One region of the Neobacillus sp. NPDC093127 genome, then DNA from elsewhere that is predicted to be linked to it. Evidence: predicted binding sites of a transcription regulator. Region 1 holds the regulator's gene; each other region holds the start of a gene.
The links. The regulator Rex, encoded in region 1, represses fermentation and respiration genes when NADH is low (regulators of the CRP and FNR family bind a similar motif). The targets are predictions, from matches to a motif close to TTGTGAAATATTTCACAA.
Positions count from the first base shown of each region.

Region 2: nirB (nitrite reductase large subunit NirB) is a predicted target of Rex. The motif match lies at 1,709-1,726, and genes of this name have one in related genera.
Region 3: ACIQCO_RS21310 (cytochrome C) is a predicted target of Rex. The motif match lies at 1,544-1,561, and genes of this name have one in related genera.

Region 1 is NZ_JBIVOP010000022.1:5,140-8,423, reverse strand. It holds gene ACIQCO_RS22935 (polymer-forming cytoskeletal protein) at 1-577, opposite strand, end outside; gene ACIQCO_RS22930 (YhbD family protein) at 590-1,213, opposite strand; gene ACIQCO_RS22925 (redox-sensing transcriptional repressor Rex) at 1,328-1,981, opposite strand; gene moaC (cyclic pyranopterin monophosphate synthase MoaC) at 2,010-2,504, opposite strand; gene ACIQCO_RS22915 (ABC-F family ATP-binding cassette domain-containing protein) at 2,851-3,284, shown strand, end outside.
Region 2 is NZ_JBIVOP010000021.1:28,993-32,276, reverse strand. It holds gene nirB (nitrite reductase large subunit NirB) at 1-1,601, opposite strand, end outside; gene ACIQCO_RS22605 (hypothetical protein) at 1,790-2,776, opposite strand; gene ACIQCO_RS22600 (hypothetical protein) at 2,800-3,027, opposite strand; gene ACIQCO_RS22595 (hypothetical protein) at 3,261-3,284, shown strand, end outside.
Region 3 is NZ_JBIVOP010000018.1:38,558-41,841, reverse strand. It holds gene nosZ (Sec-dependent nitrous-oxide reductase) at 1-719, opposite strand, end outside; gene ACIQCO_RS21310 (cytochrome C) at 892-1,326, opposite strand; gene ACIQCO_RS21305 (Crp/Fnr family transcriptional regulator) at 1,626-2,369, shown strand; gene bshB2 (bacillithiol biosynthesis deacetylase BshB2) at 2,571-3,236, opposite strand; gene ACIQCO_RS21295 (YojF family protein) at 3,256-3,284, opposite strand, start outside.

The DNA.
Region 1 (3,284 bases):
TGTCCCCTTCAACTAAGTCCGTTTCCAGCTGCGTTTTAAGAAAAGGCTTGAATAACGTGCCGATGAACGACCCTTTTTGTTGTTTTACGGTGATTGACTGTCCGCCAATTTCTTTTGCCTTACATTCTCCGTATATCTCAATATCTACTTGATCGGCATTTAACAATCCGCCAATCGTAAAGCGACATTTTCCTGTAAAAATTTCAGCTTCACAATCTTCACCCACCGCTAAAATCCCATGAAGGTTTATTTCCTCACATTTCACTTTGCCGCCAACAGAGGCTTTACCTGAAACCTGTAAATGTTTTGAATATAGGTTTTTCTCAATTTTTGCTGTTCCTTCAACTGTAACCTGTTCGCTATCGATGGTTCCTTTAAAACTCGCATTCCCACTTACTTTCGCTGTATTTGCTAGCACATCGCCTTTAACCGTTCCTGAACCATTGCATTCAAAGTCACTGCACTCCAAATTGCTGTTAACCGTTCCACGTCCATTCAAGGTAACCAGCTGGAATTTTCCGCCATTAGATGCCCCAATCCCATTAATGATCAAATCTCCTCTATTTTTTAATTCCATTGCCATTCTCCTTTATAATAATTTCGACTTAATCTCTTCCATACATGTCATCAGTGACAGCAACACTACCATTTTGGTTCCCGGTTCTAAATAAACGGCTTCTGCATTTATTAATAATAGACACGAAGATACTCCAAGCTTTCGGGTAATCACCAATTCACAGCTTTTTTGCTTGATAAGCGGTGCATGATTCTTTAATACTTGTAAGACCATTTTCCCTTCATCCAAATTAATTTCACCTGACTGAAGCAGCTTTTCTAACACATAAACTTCAAGAATTCTTGGAAAGTTAAATGTAAAACCGCTCTGATCATTCTCTAGGTAAAAATTCATCACTGCAGCAGAAACAATGTTACGTTTGATTAATTCATCCTTTTCCAATTGCAAATCACTAATATTCGGAGAAAACATATCGGCCAGTGCATCTAACGAAAGATTTTCCTTCATTGTTTGGATTTTATCGATTCTTTCTAAAATTTTTTCTTTTGGAAAAAAGGTTTCCTGACCGGTAAACGTCGACTTTCGAATAAACCATTCTTCAGGAATCAAATCCTTTCGTTTCCATCTATATAGCTGCCCGTACGAAATCCCTGCAAGATCTAATAAGTCCTTCTTAGAAATTAACTCCTCGCTCATTTTTGAAAACCCCTTTCTGTTTTATAATGTAACATAACACTGTTACGCAAGTAAAGTAAAAAAATAAAAAAGGGCCATTCACGAGATGATGCTCGCAAAAAAGCCCTTTTACCATTATTCTTCTATCTCGACAGTTGGATAGTGCTTTAAAAAATATATCAGTGATTGCAGTTCTACTGCTAAATCGATATGATGGACCCGAATGGACGGAGGGACATTTAATCGTGCCGGTGTAAAATTTAATATCCCTCTCACATCAGCCTTCACAAGTCGATCGGTAATCTGCTGAGCGACCGGCGCAGGAACGGTAAGAATCGCTACCGATATATTTTCATTGGCAAGGACGGTCTCCAATTCATCGAGATGGTAGACCGGTACCTCACGAATCATCGTTCCCATTTTATTCGGATCGACATCAAAGGCAAATTCTATTTTTGTGTTATTGTTTTTTAAAAAATTATAGTTTAAAAAGGCGGTACCAAGATTACCGACCCCAATTAAGGCCACCTTTGTTAGTTCATCTTGATCTAAGGTTTTGCGGAAGAAGGTTAATAAGTAATTAACGTTATAGCCGTAGCCCTTTTTCCCCAAAGCCCCGAAATAGGAAAAATCCCTGCGAATGGTTGCCGAGTCCACTTTCACTGCTTCGCTCAGTTCTGCAGAAGAAACCCTTTGTTTACCGGAAGAATGAAGGTTTTTTAAAAATCGATAGTAGAGGGGCAGCCGTTTTGCTGTCGCCTGTGGTATTTTCATTGTTTCATTACCCATAATCTCCCACACCCCTTGGATGATTTAGTTAAATTTTATCGGTTCGTTTATAATCCCCGTTTTTACCGCCCGTTTTTTCGACTAAATACGTCGGTCCGATTACCATGCCCTTGTCCACTGCTTTACACATATCATAAACGGTTAAGGCACAAGCTGAAGCTGCTGTTAACGCTTCCATTTCCACACCCGTGTTCCCTTTTGTTTTTACCGCTGCCGCAATATGTAGGTGATAGTTGTCTAGGTGGTCCGCTTCCCATGAGAAAGAAATATTCACACCTGTAAGCGGAATCGGATGACACATCGGAATCAAATCCCATGTTTTTTTCGCCGCCATTACCGCAGCAACCTGGGCAACAGCTAACACATCGCCCTTTTTCATTTCATTATTGGTTATCTTTTCATAAATCTCTTTACTTACAGTTATGCTGGAATGGGCAAGAGCGGTCCGTGCTGTTTCTGGTTTATCGCTGACATCGACCATTTTCGCCCTGCCTTCTTCATTAAAATGTGTAAAATCTGCCATATAAATAATCCTCCTCTCAAATCATACACTATTTTTCCGGTAATGTGTGTGAAACTTTGAACTAGTTGAGACATTTTTTTTCGTTGAAAGATACCCGCTCTTCAAGCCCTTTATTGCCGACACTCTAGTAATACGGTACACTATTTGTATGGAAAAGGGGCGGAGCGCCGCAAAAATTTATCAGATTATCAGATTTAGGTGAAAAAAAATTTTTTGTTACTTTGAATAGATGAAGCTTAGCTTTGCTCACACCGCCTTTATTGGCAGGAATGATTCTCTGAATAAGTTTCCATAGTAAATGATGGTGTGGAACGCCATATTGGTTTTGTATAAGAGGTGAATGAAAATGATTTTACTGCAGGTCAATCAACTACAAAAATATTATGGTGCTGACCTTATTTTATCGAATATTAAGCTGGAATTACAAACGCGAGACCGCGTGGCACTTGTTGGCCGCAATGGTGCAGGCAAATCGACGCTATTAAAGATCATTGCCGGTCACTTGTCACATGATGGCGGGGATATTATTAAGCCAAAAGAAGTGACTATCGGTTATTTAGCGCAAAATACCGGATTAGAATCGAATTTGTCCATTTGGGAAGAAATGTTGACCGTCTTCGAACCGCTTCAAATGATGGAAAAATCGCTGCGCAGGCTTGAAGAACAGATGGCGGACCCCAATGTGTTTGAATACAATGAAAGATATGAACGAGTTCTTAAAGAATATGACCAGCTTCAGGTGAAATTTAAGGAGACTGGCGGGTATCAATACGAAGCAGA
Region 2 (3,284 bases), on a different contig from region 1:
TCATCCATGTGAATCATGCCAAGATAATAGTTGATGGCCGGACGGCATTTCGTGCAGCCTTCCTCATTGTTCCACTCCAGTACGTTCATGACTTCCTTCACACTTGTTAAGCCCTTCGTCTTGATTTCTGCCACCAATTCCTCACGACTCAAAGTCGTACAGCCGCAAATGCTTGTTTTTTGTGCCGCAGTACTATCGAATTGGTCGCCCAGTGTATAGGCAAGAATGCTGCTGACCATTGGTTTGCAGCGTCCGCAAGAACGTCCGGCGTTTGTGCAATGGCTGACCTGGTCAAGTGTCGTGAGGCCTTGTGTTTGAATCGCTTCAACAATTGCCCCTTTTGTCACCCCATTACAGCCGCAAACAAGTTCATCATTTGGCATGGAAGCAATATCATCACTAGCTCCGCTTCCCGAACATTCTGTTTGAAAAATGGAAACCCCGCTGATATCTTCTTTTTTCGTCAGCATGCGGAACAGCTTTGTACTGTCCTTTGTGTCGCCGTAAAGGACGATCCCGACAATCAAGTTATTTCTCGTTAACACCCGTTTATAGATACCTTCATATTCGTTGTAAATCATGATGGACTTCGTTGATCCGTCTTCAAAAATTTCTCCTGCAGAGAAAAGGTCAACACCTGCCACCTTTAACTGCGTCCCGGTAACAGATCCTGCATATGGTTTCGCTTCAACCCCGCAAATCCGTTCTGCAAGGACTTTTCCTTGTTCATATAATGGTGCAACCAACCCATAAACAATTTCACGATGCTCTGCGCACTCACCGACTGCGTAAACATTCGGTACGCTGGTTTCCATGAAGTCATTGACGACAATGCCGCGGTTTACATAAATGCCGCTGTTTTTTGCAACTGCTGTATTGGATTTAATCCCAATCGCCATCACCACTAAATCAGCTTCGATCTCCGAGCCGTCTTTAAAGCGCAGGCCTGTGACACGTTCGTCACCAAGGATTTCGACGGTTTCTTTTTCCATTAAGAAGTTCATGCCTTGGGCTTCAAGCTCTGCTCTTAGTAGTGACGAAGCAATCGGATCGAGCTGGCGTTCCATTAGGTGCGGCATTAAATGGACAACATCGACTTTCATTCCGAGATTCAGTAGCCCTCTTGCAGCTTCAAGACCGAGCAGGCCGCCGCCGATGACCACCGCCTTTTTATATTGTTCAGCTGACTTGATCATCATTTCACAATCTTGGATATCACGAAATCCAGTCACGCCTTTTTTATCTGCACCTGGAATCGGCAGGATGAACGAATTTGATCCAGTCGCAATAATCAACTCATCATACTCAACTTCACGTCCTTGATCGCTGATGACACGCTTGGCCTCCACATCAATTTTTTCAACCGTTTCACCTGTAAATAATTGAATACTGTTTTCCTTATACCAATCTAGTGGATTGATAATGATCTCATCAAAATTTGTATCACCCTGAAGAATATTCGATAATTTAATTCGATTATAGTTTGGGTATGGCTCTTGTCCAAAAATAGTTATTTCAAATTGCTCTGGAGATAGTTTGAGGATTTCTTCAATGGTTCTGACTCCAGCCATTCCGTTCCCAATCATCACTAATTTTTTCATTTTGGATCGCTCCCTATATATTTAAGTTAATTAATGTTTTCTTTATAGTTAAATTGTAAACCCCACGGCACTAAAAAATTGTGAGGTACGTCACATTTAACCACCATATGTGAATAGTTTCACATTATTGTCATAAACAAAAAAATAGAAGGCATCTCCTTGTTAACATTGGAGACACCTTCTTGTTATTAGGCCGGCTGCCTATTCTTTTTCACCAGCTGAATCGGTTTGACAAGAGCATTTATAACCGGAACTAGGACACCCACTAACACAACCGGGACAAGCTCCCATAATTCCAGCGGCGGTGTAATCAGCCAACCCGATTGATGGATGACGTAAAGTACAAGGAAATAACTTAGACTGCCTGTCAGCCCGGCTAGCCAGTTTATTTTTCTAAACAATAAATAGCACAACGGAATCAATAGTAATGTAATCGGTACATACGAAGTCGGGTAATGAACGGCTGCAAAAATTCCTTTGCCAACAAATCTTAATAAAATATAGAGCGCCGCGGCCATGACAGGTATATTAAAATCTCGAAAAATTCGAATGATAATGACCGTCAGCAGTGCAACCATTAACACAGAATAAATCGGGTAGACCCACTCCGGAATACCGCCAAAAATTTGGGACGCCGGGTCAGAGATAAGGTCGAGAATTTCTGGTGAGGCAATCGATTTTCCCTGCATGTATTGATCATAGGAAATCGCCCCATTTTCCTGCTGCATATTCGGGAACATCAAACATTCAAGTAAAAACATTGCGAACCAAGTATGCATCGACTTCCAGGTCGGCTTTACATCCCTCGAATACAAGTAGTAGCCACGCCAAACCCCAAAAATCATAATATCCGTGGCAATGTAATAAATAAAGTGGGTCGGGCTCCACGTTGTTAGATCAATTCCATAAGCAATATGATAGGTAAAATCTAAAGGAATGCCGATTAGGAATAATACATAGCCAATCGTAATCAGATTTCGTGAAAATCGGTCCATAAACTGGGAGCGCCGCCACTCTTGAAATAACAAATACGCTCCTAGGGCAAATCCAAGTGTATTAACAATATGGGGAATGGAATATTCCTCAAACAAATACTTAAAGTGATACGATGCATCCCAGGCGGAACCAATAAATTTTAATAAAAAGGCGATTACCCATAATCGATAATATTTCAATTTCATCATCCCCTCTCTTGTCTTCAGCCTAATAAGTCAAATGGATCTCCCAAAATGGCGATTAGGATATAATTAATTGCTATGGCGATACCGAACACGATTCCGGCATTTCGGACTTTTTTTTGGGTGAATAATTTATACATAAATACAATTCCTGCTGTGACGACAAAGACGTTACAGGTTAAAAATGTCCAAAGCATACTCTCACTATGCGCGACGGTTGTGACATGCAATAAATATAACGGTATCAATTGCTTTCCTCCAAAACCTGTATATTATTAAGATAATTTCAGAATTTCTTAGCTGCCTGCCTTTCTTTTAGAAGACGAATTTTCCAGCTAAAATGTTTCATTTCTAACTTTATTCCTTATTCTATCATTAATTTCAGCGCAATTGGCTATTTATTTACAGTAAATTCTTGCACTGGCTGAATCAGGTAATGTACATTAGAGTAATGGACGATGATTGGAAAGGAGAATGTTCGGTGAAACAAATTGCTATTAGCATT
Region 3 (3,284 bases), on a different contig from region 1:
ATCACGGCCCAATCGGCGGAGCCTTTTTTACCCGCATCAGAAAGGTCATAGGACCAAGGCGGAAGGGCAACCTGGTAAGCAATGTTTAACTTTACATTCTTTTCATCAAAGGTTACCGCTGACATAACCCCGCGATAGTTTTGGCTGTAGTTATCAAGTGATTCATATTTTTGCCCGACCGGTACAGCGAAACGAGTCGGCAGGAACATGTACTCGGTATTTTCCGTTACGAATGCGGCACAGTGCGGACCGGCTGTGTTTGGAACATTGATGATATCTTTTGTCGTGAAGGTTTCCAAATCAACGACGGCGGCGCGGCTGTTGCCGACATCAGTCGCGAACATCCACTTTCCATCATAGTCGCCTTTTGTTTCCGAGAAGGCCGGATGGTGCAGGTCCCCCCACGTATAACCGCCCATTAATTTTTTCGAGTGCTCATCAAAACCATAACCTGTTGCAGAATCCTGCGAGAAGACCGGAATTGTTCGGATTTTGCGCAATGATGGCACACCATAGATAAACATCTGTCCAGAGTGGCCGCCGGATGCGAATAAATAATAATCATCTTTTTGTCCGAATGGTACATAAACCTTTTCAGCATCGCTCTTGTTGCTTGAAGCAGCTTCCGTGTTTGTCTTTGCGGAAAAGTCAGCGAATGTGATTGTTGCGGCAATAAAGCCGGCAAGCAAACCGGAGGCAATTGGGATCCATTTTTTCATTTACTTACACTCTCCTTTCTATTTGTCGAGCTCCAGCGCCTTGCGACTAGTGTATTGGCCCTCTCCTCCTTACGATAAGTCAAGCACGAATGCGCTAACGCTCTTCGTGTTTCCTTTATCTCATACGGAGCGGATCCAATCCATACGTCGCAGAACAGGCGCTTCCGCTTTTCTATTTGGCTTCAGATGCTTGCTTTAATAGGTCTAGAACCTGCTTGCGCTCGTCATCTGTTAATGGACTTTTACTAATAACGCCTGACATCACGGCAGATGTAGGCTCTTTTAAGAATTCCTCAATCGGCTTGCCATGCTTTCCTTCTACGTTAACAAACGCTTGTGAAAGGTCAGGTCCGACTGCCCCGCCTTTTATGTTGAGTGCTTCCACACTATGGCAGCCAAGGCATCCCTTTTGATTAAGGATATTGTCTTCATTCGCGGAAGAAGTGGCTGCTGCATTTTCTTCCTTCGTTGTCGCTTCGTCGTTTGTTTCTGTTTGCCCCACCTGCGGTTGTTTCGAAGAGTCCCCCATGATGACTCCAAATACGAGGTACCCAAGGCCAAAACCGAGTAATGCAAAGATAACAAAGCTAATGATTGCTTTTTGCAATGAAAGTCCCCCTCCTTTTAATAAAAATGAACAACTTCATCCTACCCGCTGGTCAACAGTAAAATTGTGATGTAGAGCACATCTTTATCGAGATTTTTGAACGTTTTGTGAAGAGGTTGGTAAGAACTAGGGAAATCGCGGTTTTGAAAAAATGAACGTTTTGTGAAAGTGTTTTGAAAAAATGGCAACGCTCTGTTTTTGAAAAAGGGTGAACTTTTTGTGAATCTCGTCACTACATGATGGAAAAAAGTTGGTTACAATGGATGGTAATTATCGATGTGGGATAGGAGGTGGGTAATGTGAATCGTTCCGATTGTATGGAGAATCCGCATCTTTTAGTCTATCAAGAGGTAAAACATGAAAATTTACTTCGGAGAATTAGCATTTTCAAGGATTTATCACGTAAGTCGCTCCAGGTAATTGAAAAGCGAATTCAAACATTTGAATTAAAAAAGGGCGATAAGATTATTTCTGAGGATGAAGTGGCAAGAGGGGTTTATTTCGTTCATTCGGGGGCAGTTAAGCTGACGAAAGAAGATGAAAATGGCAATGAAATCATTGTCTGCGTCAAACAAAAGGGAGATGCCTTTGCCGAGGCCTGCTTGTTTACCCAAAAGACAGAGCGTTATCCGGCGACAGCAACGATGCTTCAGGATGGCAGGGTCATCTTTTTGGACAAGTTGGAATTAGAGCGGGATTTAGCCGATCACCCTGAGCTTGCGATGCAAATGATCAGCTATATGAGTGATGCCTTAAGGGAAATGACCACACAGCTGCGGGATGTGGCCCTGCTCGATGTCTATGCGAAAACGGTGAAGACGCTTGAGCGGCTGGGGAACAAGTTTAACACCGGCCAGAACCGCTGGAACATCGAAATTCCGTTGACGGTTCAGGAATTTGCGACGGTTGTCGGCACAACGCGGGAAAGTGTCAGCCGTGTGTTTTCAAAGTTGAAGAAGGAATCGATTATTGATTTAAAATCACGGAAAATTGTCATTTTGGATTGGTGTGGACTGTGCACACTGCTGCATCGGGAATATTAAAAGTGGTGGGTTCTCCTTAAAAGCGCTTTTTTGAGTTTTGGCTATTTTTCAAAGGGTTTTGGCTACTTTTCAAGAGGTTTTGGCTATTTTTTTCGCTGTTTTGGCTACTTTTTAAGGGGTTTTGGCTATTTAGACATTATTTGGTAAAACAAACTTGATTTTAATGAGAAAAAGCCCTTCGGATGAAAGGGCTTTTTCCTATTAAAAGGTATACGTCCAAAACCGTTCATTATTAATCCAGACCATGACTTGCGGGTCTTGATTTTTTAACTTTTCTTCCAAATCAGTCAACATCTGCTCGGTTTGCGAGCGGTGTGCGCGAATGGCGCCCAATTTTTTGTCAGCGACAGGGGTTATATTATTGACAATGTCTGCTTCCCCAAGCTCCTCGACGCAATTATTCGAGAAGGCGACGCAGTGTAAGACAGGACGTTCGCCCGCAGGCATTCTTTCAACTGCACGGACGACGGCCGCACCGGTGGCGTCATGGTCAGGATGGACCGAATAGCCGGGATAAAAGGTAATGATGAGGGAAGGATTGACTTCCTCGATTAAAGCCAGCATCGTGTTGGCAAGTTTATCCTCATCTTCAAATTCAATCGTTTTATCACGGAATCCGAGCATCCTTAGGTCCTGGATGCCTAAAACTCGGGCTGCCTCCTGTAATTCTTTCTTTCTGATTTTCGGCAGGTTTTCCCGGTTGGTAAATGGGGGATTTCCCATGTTGCGTCCCATTTCTCCTAAGGTTAAACAAGCATAGGTGACAGGCGTTCCATTCTGTACATGGGTCGCAATCGTCCCGGATACACCAAAGGCCTCATCATCAGGGTGAGGGAAAACAACCAAAACATGGCGCTCTTTTTCCATAGTTCATGCTCCTTTCTGGTTAAGCAAATGGTGTACTGCTGATTTCCA